4 regions of the Massilia sp. 01N417 genome follow, and region 1 is predicted to be linked to each of the others. Evidence: predicted binding sites of a transcription regulator. Region 1 holds the regulator's gene; each other region holds the start of a gene.
The links. The regulator sigma-54, encoded in region 1, starts transcription at its own class of promoters, with help from an activator protein. The targets are predictions, from matches to a motif close to TGGCANGNAANCTGCTTT.

Region 1 (4,038 bases):
AGAACTCATCTTTCCGCCGAAAGGAAAACAATGAAAAAAATACTCGCTGTCGCCGCGCTGTCGCTGGCAAGCCTGACTGCCTCGGCCGAGCGCGCGGATTCTCTCAAGCAGGCCAAGATCGATTTCAACAACGCGCACATCGACGAGGTCACCCAGACCCGCACCTTCACCGGCAACGTCGTGCTGACGCGTGGCACCATGATCATCAAGGCCGACAAGGCCGTGCTCACGGAATCGCCGGAAGGCTATATGGCGGTGACCCTGACGGCCGCGCCGGGCCAGCCCGCGACCTTCCGCCAGAAGCGTGACGGCGGCCCCGACCTGTGGGTCGAAGGCCAGGCCCAGCGCATCGAATACGACGAGCGCACCGAGCTGGTCAAGCTGTTCTCGAACGCGGTCGTCAAGCAGCTCGAAGGCAAGCGCATGACGAGCGAGGTGAACGGCCCGTTCATCTCCTACGACAACCGCACCGAGCAGGCCAACGTGTTCAACGACACCAGCGGCGAAAGCAAGCCGGGCGGCGGACGCGGTACCATCATCATCGCGCCGCGCCGCACCGCGCCGGCGGCGGCGCCCGCAAGCACGCCGGCGGCGCCGGCAGGGAAGCAGTAAATGAAGGCCGTCCTTGCCGCTGCTGCGCTGTTGCTGGCACCGCTGGCGCAGGCGGAGCGGGCGGATGCGCTCAAGCCGCTGAAGGTCGTCGGCGGCAACGCGACCCTGGACCAGGTCACGCAGACCGTGGTCCTGACCGGCGGCGTGACCGCCACCCGCGGCAGCATGCTGCTGAAGGCCGAACGTGCCGAGATCAAGGAGGCGCCGGACGGTTTCAGGACCATCGTCCTGGTCGCGGCGCCCGGCAAGCCGGCGTCGTTCCGCCAGAAGCGCGACGGCGGCCCCGAGCAGTGGGACGAAGGCCAGGCCGAGCGCATCGAATACGACGAGCGCACCGAGGTCGTCAAGCTCAGTTCGAACGCCGTCATCCGGCAGCTGGAAGGCCGCGAGGTGACGCGTGAAATGGGCGGCGAATTCATCGCCTACGATGCGCGCAAGGAAGTCCTGCTGAACCTGAACGACCCGAGCGGCGTCGACAGGCCCGGCAAGGCCCGCGCCAGTTTTACTTTTTATCCGCGCCGCACTGCGTCGGCCGCGCAACCGGAAGCAGGAAAGCAATGATGGATGTACACGCAGACGCCGCCGCCAACACGAGCGGCGGCAGCACCCTGGTGGCCAAGGGGCTGCAGAAAAGCTACGGCAAGCGCCTGGTGGTGCGCGACGTTTCGCTGCAGGTCGCCTGCGGCGAGGTGGTCGGCCTGCTCGGCCCGAACGGCGCCGGCAAGACGACCTCGTTCTACATGATCGTGGGCCTGGTGCCGGCCGACGCCGGCGCCATCGTCATCAACGGCACCGACATCACGAGCCTGCCGATCCACCGGCGCGCCATGCTGGGCCTGTCCTACCTGCCGCAGGAAGCCTCGGTGTTCCGCAAGCTGACGGTGGAGGAGAACATCCGCGCCGTGCTCGAACTGCAGCGCGAGAACGGCAAGCCGCTGAGCAAGAACCGCATCGAGGAACGCCTCAACGAGCTGCTGGCCGAGCTGCAGATCGAGAAGCTGCGCGAGAACCCGGCGCTGTCGCTGTCGGGCGGTGAACGGCGCCGCGTGGAAATCGCGCGCGCCCTCGCCACCGACCCGCGCTTCGTGCTGCTGGACGAACCGTTTGCCGGCGTCGATCCGATCGCGGTGATCGAGATCCAGCGCATCGTGCGCTTCCTGAAGGAGCGCGGCATCGGCGTCCTGATCACCGACCACAACGTGCGCGAGACGCTCGGCATCTGCGACCGCGCCTACATCATCAACCAGGGTGCGGTACTGGCTTCCGGCCGTCCCGACGATATCATCGCCAACGAATCCGTCCGCCGCGTCTACCTGGGTGAACATTTCCGGATGTAGTCATGAAACAGACGCTGCAACTCAAGACATCACAGCACCTTGCGCTGACACCGCAACTCCAGCAGTCGATCCGGCTGCTGCAGCTGTCCACTCTCGAGCTGCACCAGGAGATTGAACAGGTCCTCAGCGACAACCCGCTGCTCGAACGCCTCGACGATCCGCTCGACCGTTCGGTACGCCTGCTGGCCGACGGCGCGATCAACAACGGTTCGTCGACGTCCACCACGCCCGACTCGCCGCCCTCGTCCAGCCAGGGCGAGGAGGGCAACGGCGGCGCCGAAGCCGAAGGCGGCGGCAGCGACAGCGACAACGGCGATGCCGGCGGCGCCGAGCACGACATGGATTGGGGCGAGCCGGGCCGCTCCGGCAGCGGCGGCGAGGAAGAAGACGGCCGCCCGCAGCTGGAAGCCAGCCCGGTCTCGCTGCGCGAATACCTGATGGAACAGGTGCGCCTGACCTGCATGTCGCCGCGCGATTGCGCGCTGGTCGAGATCGTCGTCGACACCCTCGACGACAACGGCTATCTCGAGGAAACCCTGGACGAGCTGCATGCGCGCCTGCCGGCCGAACTCGAAGTGGAATTCGAGGAACTGCGCACCGCGCTGGCGCTGGTGCAGAGCATGGACCCGCCCGGCGTGGGCGCGCGCAGCGCCGCCGAATGCCTGGCGCTGCAGATCCGCCGCATGCCTGGCGTGCCGCTGGTCACGCGGCGCATGGCACTGACCATCGTCGAACGCTACCTGACCTGGTTCGCGCAGCGCGAATTCAACAAGCTCAAGAAGGCCCTCGACTGCGACGACGAAGACCTGCGCGAAGCCCAGGCCGTGATTCGCCACTGCAATCCGCATCCGGGCGCGGCCTTTGCTTCCGACGTCTCCGACTTCGTGGTGCCGGACGTGATCGTGCGCCGCGCGAAGGATGGCTGGAGCGTGCAGCTGAATCCCGAGGTGATGCCGCGCCTGCGCGTGAACAGCCTGTACGCCACCTTGATGAAGCAGGGGAAATCGGAATCCCAGCTGGCGGCGCAGTTGCAGGAAGCAAAGTGGCTCATCAAAAACATGCGCCAGCGCTTCGATACTATCCTTCGGGTAGCTCAAGCAATCGTGGAGCGCCAGCGGAACTTTTTCTCCCATGGCGCCGTTGCCATGCGGCCCCTTGTTTTACGTGAGATAGCTGATACACTAGGTCTACACGAGAGCACAATTTCTCGTGTCACAACTCAGAAATACATGCTGACGCCGCACGGCATGTTCGAGTTGAAGTACTTTTTCGGGAGTCACGTCGCGACCGAGGCAGGAGGAGAAGCCTCCTCGACCGCGATCCGGGCTCTTATCGTACAACTCACAGGAGCAGAAGACCCCAAGAACCCTTTATCCGACAGCAAGATCGCGGAGATGCTAGGGGAACAGGGAATGGTTATCGCACGCCGCACGGTAGCGAAATACCGCGAGGCGCTGAAGATCCCTCCCGTCAGCCTCCGTAAATCTCTGTAGCAAGCTCTTTCAGCAAGCTCTTGCAGCAAGCTTCTTGCAACAACGCTGCCCTGGTGCGTGGTATGCGCGTACGACAGGCAGCGCATCATCAAAGGAGTGTGTATGAATCTCACTATCAGCGGACATCATCTCGATGTAACCCCGGCAATCCGTGAATACGTACAGAACAAGCTCGAACGCATCACCCGCCATTTCGATCAAGTGATCGACTCCCACGTCATCCTCTGCATTGACAATCTCACCGAGAAAGAAAAACGCCAGAAGGCCGAGATCAACTTGCGCGTCGCCGGCAAGATCGTTCACGTCGCCAGTGCCGCGCACGACTTGTACGCCGCGATCGACATGCTGATGGACCGACTCGACCGGCAGGTGCAGAAGTACAAGCAGATGCTGCAGGATCACAGTAGTACACCGCTCAAGCGCATACCCAACGATGGAGGAGAAGCTGCCGCTACAGCGTGACCATTCCGCTGGCGCAGCACAAGTAACGAAGGGCGCATCTGGCGCCCTTTTCGTTTTCCGGGCCGCGCTACAATGCCGTTTTCCATTTCAATAAATAAAACAACATGATGAGCGAACACGTGCAGACCCGCGTT
Region 2 (4,038 bases), on a different contig from region 1:
GCCAGCTTCTTTTCTTCGGCGCGCAGTTCCTCGTCGAGGATGGCGCGGCGGTCGTCGTCGCGGGCGCGCTGGGTGGCGTTGTCGACGCGCGGGAAATTCGCCGGGCTGGCGGCCGCGGCCGGCGGACGGGCGGCGCCCTGGCGCATGCCCACCGCCGGGGCGCGGGTCGGTGCCGGCGTCGAGATGGCGCCGGAGACGATCGAGTCGACCACCTTGCAGCTGCCGGTATTGGTATCGGTGTACAGCACGCGGCCTTCCTTGTCGACGCAGCGGTAGACCACGGATTGGGCGAAGGCCGGGACGGCCAGCGCGAGCGTCAGGTAGATGCCGGCCAGGCGCAGGCAAACGGCAGAGCTTGTCATTCGCATCAGGTCAGTCGGCACGGTGTGCCTGGTTGGGGAATCCACCGACTATACCGCATCCAAAGAAAAACGCGGGGCAGCCGGCCGGCTTTCCCCGCGTTTTTGTTACCGCATGGATACAGCTTGTCGAGAGATTACGACGAGTAGTACATGTCGAATTCGGCCGGGTGCGGGGTCATGCGCAGACGCTGCACTTCCTGCATCTTCAGCTCGAGGTAGGCGTCGATCATGCTGTCGCTGAACACGCCGCCGCGGGTCAGGAACTCGCGGTCCTTGTCCAGGGCGTCCAGGGCTTCTTCCAGCGACGAGCACACGGTCGGGATCAGCTTGTCTTCTTCCGGCGGCAGGTGGTACAGGTCCTTGCTCGCGGCTTCGCCCGGGTGGATCTTGTTCTGGATACCATCCAGGCCGGCCATCAGCAGTGCGGCGAAGCACAGGTAGACGTTGGCCAGCGGGTCCGGGAAGCGCACTTCGACACGGCGGCCTTTCGGGTTCGCCACGTGCGGGATGCGGATCGAGGCCGAACGGTTGCGGGCCGAGTAAGCCAGCTTGACCGGGGCTTCGTAGCCCGGCACCAGGCGCTTGTACGAGTTGGTGCCCGGGTTGGTGATCGCGTTCAGGGCCTTGGCGTGCTTGATGATGCCGCCGATGTAGTACAGGGCGGTTTCCGACAGGCCGGCATAGCCGTCGCCGGCGAACAGGTTCTTGCCGTCCTTCCAGATCGACTGGTGCACGTGCATGCCCGAGCCGTTGTCGCCGTTCATCGGCTTCGGCATGAAGGTGGCGGTCTTGCCGTAGCTGTGGGCGACGTTCCAGATCACGTACTTCATGTTCTGGGTCCAGTCGGCGCGCTCGACCAGGGTCGAGAAGCGGGTGCCGATTTCGTTCTGGCCGGCGCCGGCCACTTCATGGTGGTGCACTTCGACCGGGATGCCCAGCGATTCGAGGATCAGGCACATTTCCGAGCGCATGTCCTGGAAGCTGTCGACCGGCGGGACCGGGAAGTAGCCGCCCTTGACGGTCGGACGGTGGCCGCTGTTGCCGCCTTCGAATTCCTTGTCGGTCGACCAGGACGCTTCTTCCGAGCTGATCTTGACCATCGAGCCCGACATGTCGATCTTCCAGTGGACCGAGTCGAAGATGAAGAATTCCGGTTCCGGGCCGAAGAAGGCGGTGTCGCCCACGCCCGAGGACTTCAGGTAGGCTTCGGCGCGCTTGGCGATCGAACGCGGATCGCGGTCATAGCCCTTGCCGTCCGACGGTTCGATCACGTCGCACTGCATGAAGACGGTGGTCTCTTCCATGAACGGGTCGATGTTGGCGGTGGCCGGGTCCGGGATCAGCAGCATGTCCGATGCTTCGATGCCCTTCCAGCCGGCGATCGACGAGCCGTCGAAGGCGTGGCCGGATTCGAACTTGTCTTCGTCAAAATGCGAGATGGGAACGGTCACGTGCTGCTCTTTGCCGCGGGTATCGGCGAAACGCAAATCGACGAACTTGACTTCGTTATCCTTCAGCATCTGCATTACATCTGCGGCGGTCCTTGCCATTCGTATTCTCCTGATTGAAAAAGGGGTGTCGGTGACGCCAACGGGGCGTGCGACAGGCACATCTCCGTTAAAGCGAAAACTGTGCCAGCACTTGACCATGAGCAAATAAGCAATCTGTCCTTGGACCGCCTGCGATTTGCCCCTTAAAATCGACCACCGGTGCGGTGCACAAACTTGATGCAGGCTCGCTGTGAGCTCATCCATACGCACCAGCCTGGTGCAAGTGCGGCAGTATGCACCAACTTGATGCATGATGCACCATTTGTGCGAGCACGACCAACGATAGGAAAACGACCATGAGCACAAGCGAGGAAATCCTGGCCGCCGCCAGGGAGCGCGCACCCGGCCAGCCCTATGCGGGCGCCGTCACGCCGCAGGAAGCCTTCACCCTGATCAAGACCGATCCGCGCGTCAAGCTGGTCGACGTCCGCACGAATGCGGAGCGCGATTGGGTCGGCCGCCCCGCCATCCCCGAGGCCCAGCACGGTGCGGTGCAGTGGACCCTGTACCCGGGCGGTGCGCCGAATCCGGACTTCGCCACCCAGCTGCAGCAGGCCGCGGACAAGGACGACGTGCTGCTCTTCCTGTGCCGCTCGGGCGTGCGCTCGCGCCACGCGGCGCGCGTGGCAACCGAACTCGGCTACGAGAATGCCTTCGACATCCTCGAAGGCTTCGAAGGCGACCGCGACGGCGAAGGCCACCGCAAGAGCGTGGGCGGCTGGTGCAAGGCCGGCCTGCCCTGGACCGGGGCCTGATCCGCCGCGCCGCGGCGCGGTGACAATTTAACAGAATTTTCACAGTTCCAACGTGTTAGCCTGCCGGGATTCCAACGAAGGAATTCCGGTATGGCATCCACGATCACGCTGCGGCTTCGCCCGCTTCTGAATACAATCGGCGCAGGATTGTCGATGGCCTTGTGCATTGCCTGCGGCGGTGGTGGCAGCTCCGACGGCGCCGGCAACCCCACGCCGCCGGTGGGCACCACCCCGCCCGTCGTCACACCCGCGATCTCCGTGCTTGCCGGCAGCCCCACCGAATCCGGCGAAGTCGACGGCAGCGGCACCGCGGCACGTTTCATCGGGCCCACGCCGTTGACGATCGATGCCAGCGGCAATCTCTACGCAGGCGCATCCTGCGCCATTCGCAAGATCACGCCGTCGGGTGCGGTCTCCCTCTACGCCGGCACCTACTGCACCGGCACTAGCCAGAATGGCTTTCCGACAGCGTTCGCCCTGGCGGCAGCGTCCGACGGCAGGCTGTTCATGACCGATTACGGCCTCGATGTCTTCGAGGTCAGCCCGACCGGCGCAACGCGCACGGTCGCGGTGCTGGAATCGCCCACCGGAGGCGGACGCGGCGCCGGGATCGGCTTCGGCAACGGCCTGGCCGTCGATGCCGCCGGCAACCTGATCGTGACCACCGGCTTCGGCGCGCGCCGGCTTTCCCCTTCGGGCGGCTATACGATGCTGGAGGGCACGGCCAGCGGAGAAGCCGGGTTCAATACCTATGTTCCGGAACGCCGCGGCGTGGCCGTCGACGCCGCCGGCACGGTCTACCTGGCCAGCTACGACGCCACGATCCTGCGCATCGACACGGCCGGCAAAACGACGGTCCTGGCCGGCAGCAGCGGCCAACCCGGCGCCAGGGACGGCACCGGCGCCGAAGCGCGCTTCTACGGCATCGTTGCCCTCGCGCTGGATGGGCGGGGCAACCTGTATGCTGCGGAATCCGGCCTGCTCCCCGACAGCAGCGGCACCTCCACGAGGAGCACCCTGATCCGGAAAATCACCCCTGCAGGCGTGGTCACGACCATCGCCGGCAAGCCAGGCGCGAACGAGCTGCAAACCGGCGCCCTGCCCGGCAGCCTGTCCTTGCTGGGCGGTATCGCCGTCGACGGCAAGGGCAACCTGTACGCAAGCTCGGGCAGCACCATCGTCAAGATCGTCCTTCCCTGAGAGGCACGCCCGCCCGCCATGCTAGGATGCCGAAAACACAATATTCGGAGAACGGCATGCCGCCGAAAATAGTACGATCGTTCGCGTCGATTGCGGTAACGGCCCTGTGCGCCGCCTGCGGAGGCGGTGGCGGCAGCGGCGGTTCGAGCGGCGCCGGCAGCCCGGCTTTTT
Region 3 (4,038 bases), on a different contig from region 1:
GGCGAAGGCGGCGGTGGCGCCCAGCGCCTTGCCGGGATGGTCGGGCCAGATGTCCTGGCTGGTGGCCGCCGTGAAGCCGCTGCCGTCCAGCACCGCCCGCGCGCCCCAGGGCTCGCCCGCGCAAAAGCCGTCGATATGCCCGGCCGCCAGGCTGGCCGCCATCTGCCCTGGCGGCACCGTCGCCATCTGCACGTCGCGCAGCGGATCGATGCCGCTCGCCGCCAGCCAGTAATACAGGAACATCGCATGGTTCCCGGTCGGGAAAGTGTGCGCGAAGGTGAAGCGCCGGCGGCTCCTGCGGACCTGCGCCGCCAGCGCGGCGCCGTCCGTCACGCCGGCCTCGCCCAGCGCGCGCGACAGGGTGATGGCCTGGCCGTTGCGCGACAAATTCATCAGCACCGCCATCGGCACCGCGCGCGTGCCGATGCCCATCTCGACGCCGTACACCAGGCCGTAGAGGACGTGGGCGACGTCGAGGCTGCCGTTCAGCAGGCGGTCGCGCATGCCGGACCAGGAGTGTTCGCGGCTGAGGGCCAGTTTGATGCCGTGTTTTTCGTCGAGGCCGAGTACCGCGGCCATGATCAAGGGGGCGCAGTCGCTGAGCGGCATGAAGCCGGCTTGGATGGTTTTTTTCATATCAGGTTCCTGAGCGTCGTCTTCCTTTGTTACCGTCGTCCCGCGGTTCTCATAGGAGATCCTCGACGTCCAATACCCGCTGCGCCACCTCCGCCAACCTCAGCTTCCTGTTCATCGCCATGCTGCGCAGCTTCCGGTAAGCCTCTTCTTCATTGAGCCCGCTGCGCGCCATCAGCACGCCCTTAGCGCGCTCGACCAGCTTGCGGTCGGCCAGCTGGCGGCGGGTGTCGGAGAGTTCGTCGAGCAGCTTGCGCTCGCGCCGGAAGCGGGCCAGCGCCACGTCCAGCACCGGCTTCACGCGCTCGGCCTGCAGCCCGGCCACGATATAGGCGGAGACGCCGGCGCCGATCGCGGCGTCCATGCTGGTCGGATCCTGGTCGTCGGTGAACATCACGATCGGCCGCGGCTCGTCGCGGGTGGCGATCACGATGTGCTCGAGAACGTCGCGGGCGGCCGATTCGCTGTCGATGATGATCATGTCCGGCTGGATCTGGGCGATCCGTTCGGGCAGGAAGATATCGGCCGGCAGCGAGGCGACGATGTCGTAGCCCGATTCCAGCAAGCCGATGCGCAGCGCCGTGTTGCGCCGTGCCTGGGCCGCCGCGGCCTGTTCGCCGGCGCCGGGCGCGGTGTTGACCACAACGATGCGCAGGGTGCGCGGAACGGGAGGTGGCGATTTCATGCCTTGGGAATATGCAAGTTCCGGGCCAGACAGATATTTCCAGAGCGCATAACCGAAGTAAAGACGAGCCACAGTTATCCGTCAAGAAATATTCATCATGATGATGGAGAACATCACAAAGTAAAAGTTCACTTATGTCTTAATCCTCCCTATACTGCACCGCAACAACACAGTATTTATTGGAGAAAACAATGAGCACCGCAACCATCACCCAGGCGCAGAGCAAAGGTCTGCGCCACCAATTCGCAGAAACCGCCCGCACCATCCGCGCCTTCGCCATCGAACTGTATGTCGCCCACGGCGGCTGGTTCGCCCACGATGCCAAGCGCGACGAGCAGGCAAGCCGCCGCGAGATGCTGTCGCTGGCCGCCGCTGCCGAATCGCATAGCCCGAGCCTGTCGGCCGAGCTGCGCCACTTCGCTTCCAAGTAATTAAGTACTCACACAGGACACCATCATGACCCCAGTCGAATACGTCACCGTCGCCATCTCGGCCCTGGCCATCGTCACCCGCATCGTGTTCTTCATCCGCAACCCGACCGTGACCGCGCCGTCGGAACTGTGGATCGCGGATCACCCGCAAATGTGGATCGGCGACCCGTCGCGCCTGGAGAAGCTGCGCTAAGCTCTCCTGGTTGTTGCTCGCGTCTCCACACGCCCGGCATTGGCCGGGCGTTGTTTTTTCCAGATCGAATCCACGTTGCATCGCTGTCGGCTGAGCTAGAATGCTTTTTTGCAATTTTTACTCAGACAACCGACGATGCGCCTCCCTGTCTCCGCTTCCGCTCTCACCGTCCTTGCCGCGCTGCTGGCCTCAGTTCCCCCCACCTCCGCCATCGCAGCCGACGCCGGCACGCCCATCACCCTCGACCAGGCCATGGCCCATCCCGACTGGATCGGCAACCCCGTCGAAACCGCGTGGTGGAGCTGGGACGGCAAGCAGGTCCTGTATAAACAGAAGCGCGCCGGCTCGCCGCTGCGCGACGTCTACCAGACCGGCGCCACGTCCGGCCTGAACAAGGCGCGCAAGGTCGAGGATGCGGAGTTCGCCAAGCTGGACGGCTGGCTGGTCGTCTACAACCGCGACCGCACCCGCTCCGCCTTCGTGCGCAACGGCGACCTGTTCGAGCGCGACCTGAAGAGCGGCGAGCTGGTGCAGATCTCGCGCGCCAGCGGCGTCGCCATCAGCGCCGTCCAGTATTCCGCCGACGGCCGCAGCGTGCAGTTCCGCGTCGGCGACGACTGGGCCAGCTGGGACCGCGCCAGCCGCCTGGTGTCGCCGGTGGCCATGCCGCGCGCGGCCAAGGACCCGGCCGTCCAGGATCCCGACGCGCTGCGCGACATGCAGCTGCGCCTGATCGCCACCCTCAAGCGCCAGAAGGATGAGCGCGATGCCACCCGCGCCCGCACTGAGGAAGAGCGCCGCGCCGACCCGACCCGCGCCCCGGCCCCGATCTACCTGGGCGACAAGCTGGCCATCGTGAACACCCACCTGTCGCCGGACGGCCGCTGGCTGCTGGTCGTGACCGGTCCGAAGGATGCCGACAAGGGCCGCGTCGGCAAGATGCCGCGCTACGTGACGGAGAGCGGCTACGAAGAGACCTCGGACGAGCGCACCCGCGTCGGCCGCAAGGACCCGCGTCCGCACGGCCTGAAACTCATCGACCTGCAGACCCGCGACGTGAAGGACCTGTCCTTCGACGTCCTGCCGGGCGTGAAGGACGATCCGCTGGCAGGCCTGCGCGCCGAGCACAAGCTCGATCCGATCAAGGGCAACCGTCCGGTGAAGATCGGCTTCGACGGCGAGACCGTGGTCTGGAGCACCAACGGCGCGAATGCCGCCGTGATGCTGCGCTCGGTCGACAACAAGGACCGCTGGATCGCCACCGTCGACCTGCCGCGCGCCGCGCTCAAGCCGGTGCACCGCCTGACGGAGCAGGCCTGGGTCAACTTCGACAACAGCGAATTCGGCTGGCTGCCGGATAACACCACGCTCTGGTACCTGTCCGAAGAAACCGGCTACTCCCACCTCTACACCCTGGACGGCGCCGGCCGTACCCGCGCCTTAACAGGGGGCAAGTGGGAAGCCCAGAACGTGGCCTGGTCGCGCGACGGCGACACCGCCTGGCTGCTCTGCAACCGCAAGGATCCGGGCACCTATGAAGTGTGCGCCGTCAACGCCAAGGACGGCGCCACCCGCGAAGTCAGCAAGCTGGATGGCGGCGTCGAGGACTTCCGCCTGTCGCCGGACCAGCGCAAGCTGCTGGTGCATTATTCCGGGCCCTACCTGCCGCCGCAGATCGCCACCCTGCCGTCGAACGGCGGCGAAGCGGTCAGGCTGACCGACACCCGCAGCGCCGACTTCAAGTCCCGCGACTGGATCCAGCCGCAGTTCGTGACGGTGCCGTCGACCCACGGCGCGGAGCCGATCTGGGCCAAGCTCTACCGCCCGGCCCAGCTCGAGCCGGGCAAGCAGTATCCGGTGGTGATGTTCGTGCACGGCGCCGGCTACCTGCAGAACGTCTCGCACCGCTACACGCCCTACTTCCGCGAGCAGATGTTCCACAACCTGCTGGTGCAGAAGGGCTACGTGGTGCTGGACATGGACTACCGCGCCTCCAAAGGCTATGGCGCCAAGTGGCGCAGCGCGATCTACCGCCAGATGGGCCACCCGGAACTGGACGACTACCTGGACGGCGTCAACTGGATGGTCGCCAACCA
Region 4 (4,038 bases), on a different contig from region 1:
CGGCGCCGGCCTGGCCATGGCCACCATGGACACCATCAAGCTGTTCGGCGGCGAGCCGGCCAACTTCCTGGACGTGGGCGGCGGTGCGACGGCTGAGAAAGTCACCGAAGCATTCAAGATCATGCTGAAGAACCCGGGCCTGAAAGCCATCCTGGTCAACATCTTCGGCGGGATCATGCGCTGCGACGTGATCGCCGAAGGCGTGATCACCGCATCGAAAGCCGTCTCGCTGAAAGTGCCGCTGGTGGTCCGCATGAAGGGCACCAACGAAGACCTGGGCAAGAAGATGCTGGCCGACTCCGGCCTGCCGATCATCTCGGCCGATACCATGGAAGACGCAGCGAAGCAGGTCGTTGCCGCCGCTGCTGGCCAAGCCTAATTCGCAAAGGAAATAACATGTCGATTCTGATTAACAAAGACACCAAAGTCATCACCCAAGGTATCACCGGCAAGACCGGCCAGTTCCACACCCGCATGTGCCGCGACTACGCGAACGGCCGTGAAGCCTTCGTCGCCGGTGTGAACCCGAAGAAAGCTGGTGAAGACTTCGAGGGCATCCCCATCTTCGCAAGCGTCAAGGAAGCCAAGCAGAACACCGGCGCCAACGTGTCCGTGATCTACGTGCCGCCGGCAGGCGCCGCCGCCGCGATCTGGGAAGCCGTCGAAGCCGAGCTGGACCTGGCAATCTGCATCACCGAAGGCATCCCGGTCCGCGACATGATGGAAGTCAAAGATCGCATGGCCAAGGCCGGTTCGAAGACCCTGCTGCTGGGCCCGAACTGCCCGGGTCTGATCACCCCGGACGAAATCAAGATCGGCATCATGCCGGGTCACATCCACAAGAAGGGCCGCATCGGCGTCGTTTCGCGTTCGGGCACCCTGACCTATGAAGCAGTCGGTCAGCTGACCGCACTGGGCCTGGGCCAGTCGTCGGCAGTCGGCATCGGCGGCGACCCGATCAACGGTCTGAAGCACATCGACGTCATGAAGATGTTCAACGACGATCCGGATACCGATGCAGTCATCATGATCGGCGAGATCGGCGGCCCGGACGAGGCGAACGCTGCTTACTGGATCAAGGACAACATGAAGAAGCCGGTCGTCGGTTTCATCGCCGGTGTTACCGCTCCTCCGGGCAAGCGCATGGGCCACGCCGGCGCGCTGATCTCGGGCGGCGCCGACACCGCGCAAGCCAAGCTGGAAATCATGGAAGCCTGCGGTATCAAGGTCACCAAGAACCCGTCGGAAATGGCTCGCCTGCTGAAGGCCATGCTGTAATCTGCCAGTTCAGACAGTAGGAACGGAAACGGGGAGCTTCGGCTCCCCGTTTTTTGTTGGTACATGACAATTTTTGGCAGGGCAGACGATTTTGGCCCCTCCAATTGACAAAAATTGTCATGCATAACGGCTGAATCGACAAAAATTGCCGCTCGCCGGCCATTTTGTTGATTCCGAAATAACGATTCCGTATGGAAACGACCTGGCACGGCAGTTGCATATAGTAAAGGGCAGAAGCAAGCAGCACCCCGGACAAGCAGCACCCCTTTAAATGTCGTACCAAAACTGGAGAGATACCATGAAAGCACCGAAAATGATGAAGAAAGCCGAAGGCGGCTTTACCCTGATCGAACTGATGATCGTCGTGGCGATCATCGGTATCCTGGCAGCCGTCGCAATCCCGGCTTACAGCGACTACACCGCCAAGGCCAAGGCTGCGAACGCGCTGTCGGCTGTTGACCCGTACAAGACCGCCGTCGCGATGTGCGCACAGGAAGCTGGCGACACCACCAACTGCAACACCGGTTTCCCGACCTTTACCGCAACCAAGGAAGTCAAGTCGATCGGCGTCGCCAACGCTGGCGTGATCACCATGACCCTGGATAACATCGGTAAAGGCACCGAAGATGGCACCAAGACTGTCACCTTCACCCCGCACTTGAACGCAACCAACGTGACCTGGACCATCGATGCATCGTCGCTGGCAACGGCCAACCCGACCCTGAAGACCGCTTTCGAGAAGAACTCGATCGCCGCCGCTGCCTCTGCCTCGGGTACCTAATCCCTACCAGTGGTAAAGAAGCCGCCTACGGGCGGCTTTTTCATTTCCGCCTCCGAAACCGCCCAAGCCAGAGGTCTCATGTTCATCCCTGCACGCCCCGCCGTCGGTTTTTCCATGACCGCAATAAAGCCGAACGGCACCATCCAGGCGCTGCTCGTCATCGCCGCCATGGCCGCCGGTTTCCTGTGGTCGTCGGGACATGACGACCAGCGTTGCGTCGAACTGGGACTGCTGGCGCTGCTGGTCCCCTTCATCGTCATGCGGCGCGATGCCGCGGACACCATCGCCGGCATGAACCCGGCTGCCCGCCTGTGCCTGGGCGCCTTCTTTGCCATCGGCGCCATATCGAGCCTGAACGCCTGGTCGCCGGCGCATGCCGTCTATGAATGGTCGATGCTGCTGCTCCTGCTGCTGGCCGCGGCCTCGCTCGCGGCCGGGCTCAGCCGAGCAGGAGGCAGCGGGCTGCTGGTAGTCCTGCAGTGCGCAGGGATTGCCGGCGCCCTGTACTCCCTGCGTGTGCTGCTGCTGTACGCCGCCTCGCTCTCCGCCGGTCACCAGATCGACATGCACGGACTCAGTGTCGGTTTCAGTAATATGCGCTTCTTCAATCATGTGCAGACCGTCCTGCTGCCGCTGATCGTGCTGATCCACCTGCAGACGCCGAAACGAAGCGTCTTGCGCTGGGCATGGTTTGCGCTTGCCGCATTCTGGTGGGCGCTGCTGTTCGTCAGCGAAGCACGGGCCAGCATCCTGGCGCTGGGCGCCGGCTGCGTGATGGCGCTCATGGCGCGCCGTGCCCATGCCCGCAGCTTCCTGAAGGCGATGGCGCTGGCTGCGCTGGCCGGTGGCATCGTCTATGTGCTGGGCTTTATCCTGCTGCCGATGCTGGCCGGATTGAAGCCGTTCAATGCGGCAGCCAACCTCATGCACCGCACGGCGACCGATCCGACCTCGGGTCGCAATCAGCTTTGGCAGCTGGCCGGTGAGCTGATCGCCGCCCATCCCTGGCTTGGCGCCGGCCCGCAGCACTTCGCCCACTATGGCGTGGGACTAAGCTTTGGTGCTCATCCCCACAACTTCGTTTTCCAGATCGGCGCCGAATGGGGTGTACCTGCCTTGCTATGCCTGCTCGCCGGGATCGGGATCGGCATGTGGGGACTGATCCGCGCGGGTAAGCGCATCGTCAGTTCCGACCTCCCGAACCAGCAGACCCTCGCCGTCCTGCTGACGACCGGAGCGGCAATTATTGTGGATGGTCTTTTTTCCGGCGTAATCGTCATGCCTCAAAGCCAAATGGCGATCGTGCTATACCTCGGGTACGCGAGCGGATGGGTCAGGGCCTTGTCGCATGAAGCTGCTCCTCGCAGCTCGACGCGGCTTCACTGGCTGACTGCCTGCCTGGCGGTTGCGGCAATTTGCGGGCTGGTTGCCGCGGTCGTGCCCAACCTTGCCGGGCACGTTCTTGAGGAGTCCCTGACGCCTGCGGAGCTGGCCGCCAACCCCAAGTTATACTATCCACGCCTCTGGAAAGCCGGCTTTTTCTGAGCGGCGGCGGCAGAGATCAGACGATCTTCTGCCGGTCCGCCAGCAGCACCTCATAGGTCAGGTTCTGCAGCATGGTGAAGTGCATCGGATCCAGCTTCAGGAATTCCACGCCGTAGGCGAAGATCTCCGTTTCGTCCGAATCGCGGCGCAGCGCGCTGACGTTGCGCACCGCCGCCCGCGTCCTCACCCGGACTTCCTTTTCATCCATCGGCGAGGTCAGGCCGAATTCCAGTTCGATCTCGCCGCCGTCTTCCGGCAGGCTGCAGTTCGACTCGATGCGTGCGCCGTTGACGCTGATGTTGGTGAGCGTGCAGCCGACCGGAGGCGCATCCGCTTGCGCGGGCAGCACCTGGGCCGGAATGTCGACCTTGACCCGCATCGCCGTGCGCAGGCTGGTGCCCTGGATCGTGTCGGGAAAGGACAGGTGGACGTAG

Region 2: a site for sigma-54 is predicted at 1,982-1,999, ahead of glnA (type I glutamate--ammonia ligase). Genes of this name have one in related genera too.
Region 3: a site for sigma-54 is predicted at 1,329-1,346, ahead of AC1DOQ_RS01430 (ANTAR domain-containing response regulator). Genes of this name have one in related genera too.
Region 4: a site for sigma-54 is predicted at 1,482-1,499, ahead of AC1DOQ_RS22730 (pilin). Genes of this name have one in related genera too.

Annotation. Positions count from the first base shown of each region.
Region 1 is NZ_JBFTRS010000003.1:221,273-225,310, reverse strand. Features, by position in the region: gene lptC (LPS export ABC transporter periplasmic protein LptC) at 1-34, shown strand, start outside; gene lptA (lipopolysaccharide transport periplasmic protein LptA) at 31-612, shown strand; gene lptA (lipopolysaccharide transport periplasmic protein LptA) at 613-1,173, shown strand; gene lptB (LPS export ABC transporter ATP-binding protein) at 1,173-1,949, shown strand; gene AC1DOQ_RS04785 (RNA polymerase factor sigma-54) at 1,952-3,442, shown strand; gene hpf (ribosome hibernation-promoting factor, HPF/YfiA family) at 3,545-3,904, shown strand; gene AC1DOQ_RS04775 (enoyl-CoA hydratase/isomerase family protein) at 4,012-4,038, shown strand, end outside.
Region 2 is NZ_JBFTRS010000001.1:360,469-364,506, reverse strand. Features, by position in the region: gene AC1DOQ_RS01710 (DUF4124 domain-containing protein) at 1-362, opposite strand, end outside; gene glnA (type I glutamate--ammonia ligase) at 497-1,912, opposite strand; gene AC1DOQ_RS01700 (rhodanese-like domain-containing protein) at 2,209-2,667, shown strand; gene AC1DOQ_RS01695 (NHL repeat-containing protein) at 2,821-3,867, shown strand; gene AC1DOQ_RS01690 (NHL repeat-containing protein) at 3,924-4,038, shown strand, end outside.
Region 3 is NZ_JBFTRS010000001.1:310,576-314,613, reverse strand. Features, by position in the region: gene AC1DOQ_RS01435 (CmpA/NrtA family ABC transporter substrate-binding protein) at 1-636, opposite strand, end outside; gene AC1DOQ_RS01430 (ANTAR domain-containing response regulator) at 686-1,318, opposite strand; gene AC1DOQ_RS01425 (hypothetical protein) at 1,510-1,749, shown strand; gene AC1DOQ_RS01420 (hypothetical protein) at 1,775-1,942, shown strand; gene AC1DOQ_RS01415 (S9 family peptidase) at 2,078-4,038, shown strand, end outside.
Region 4 is NZ_JBFTRS010000025.1:58,380-62,417, reverse strand. Features, by position in the region: gene sucC (ADP-forming succinate--CoA ligase subunit beta) at 1-379, shown strand, start outside; gene sucD (succinate--CoA ligase subunit alpha) at 397-1,278, shown strand; gene AC1DOQ_RS22730 (pilin) at 1,577-2,059, shown strand; gene AC1DOQ_RS22725 (O-antigen ligase family protein) at 2,138-3,604, shown strand; gene AC1DOQ_RS22720 (flagellar brake protein) at 3,621-4,038, opposite strand, start outside.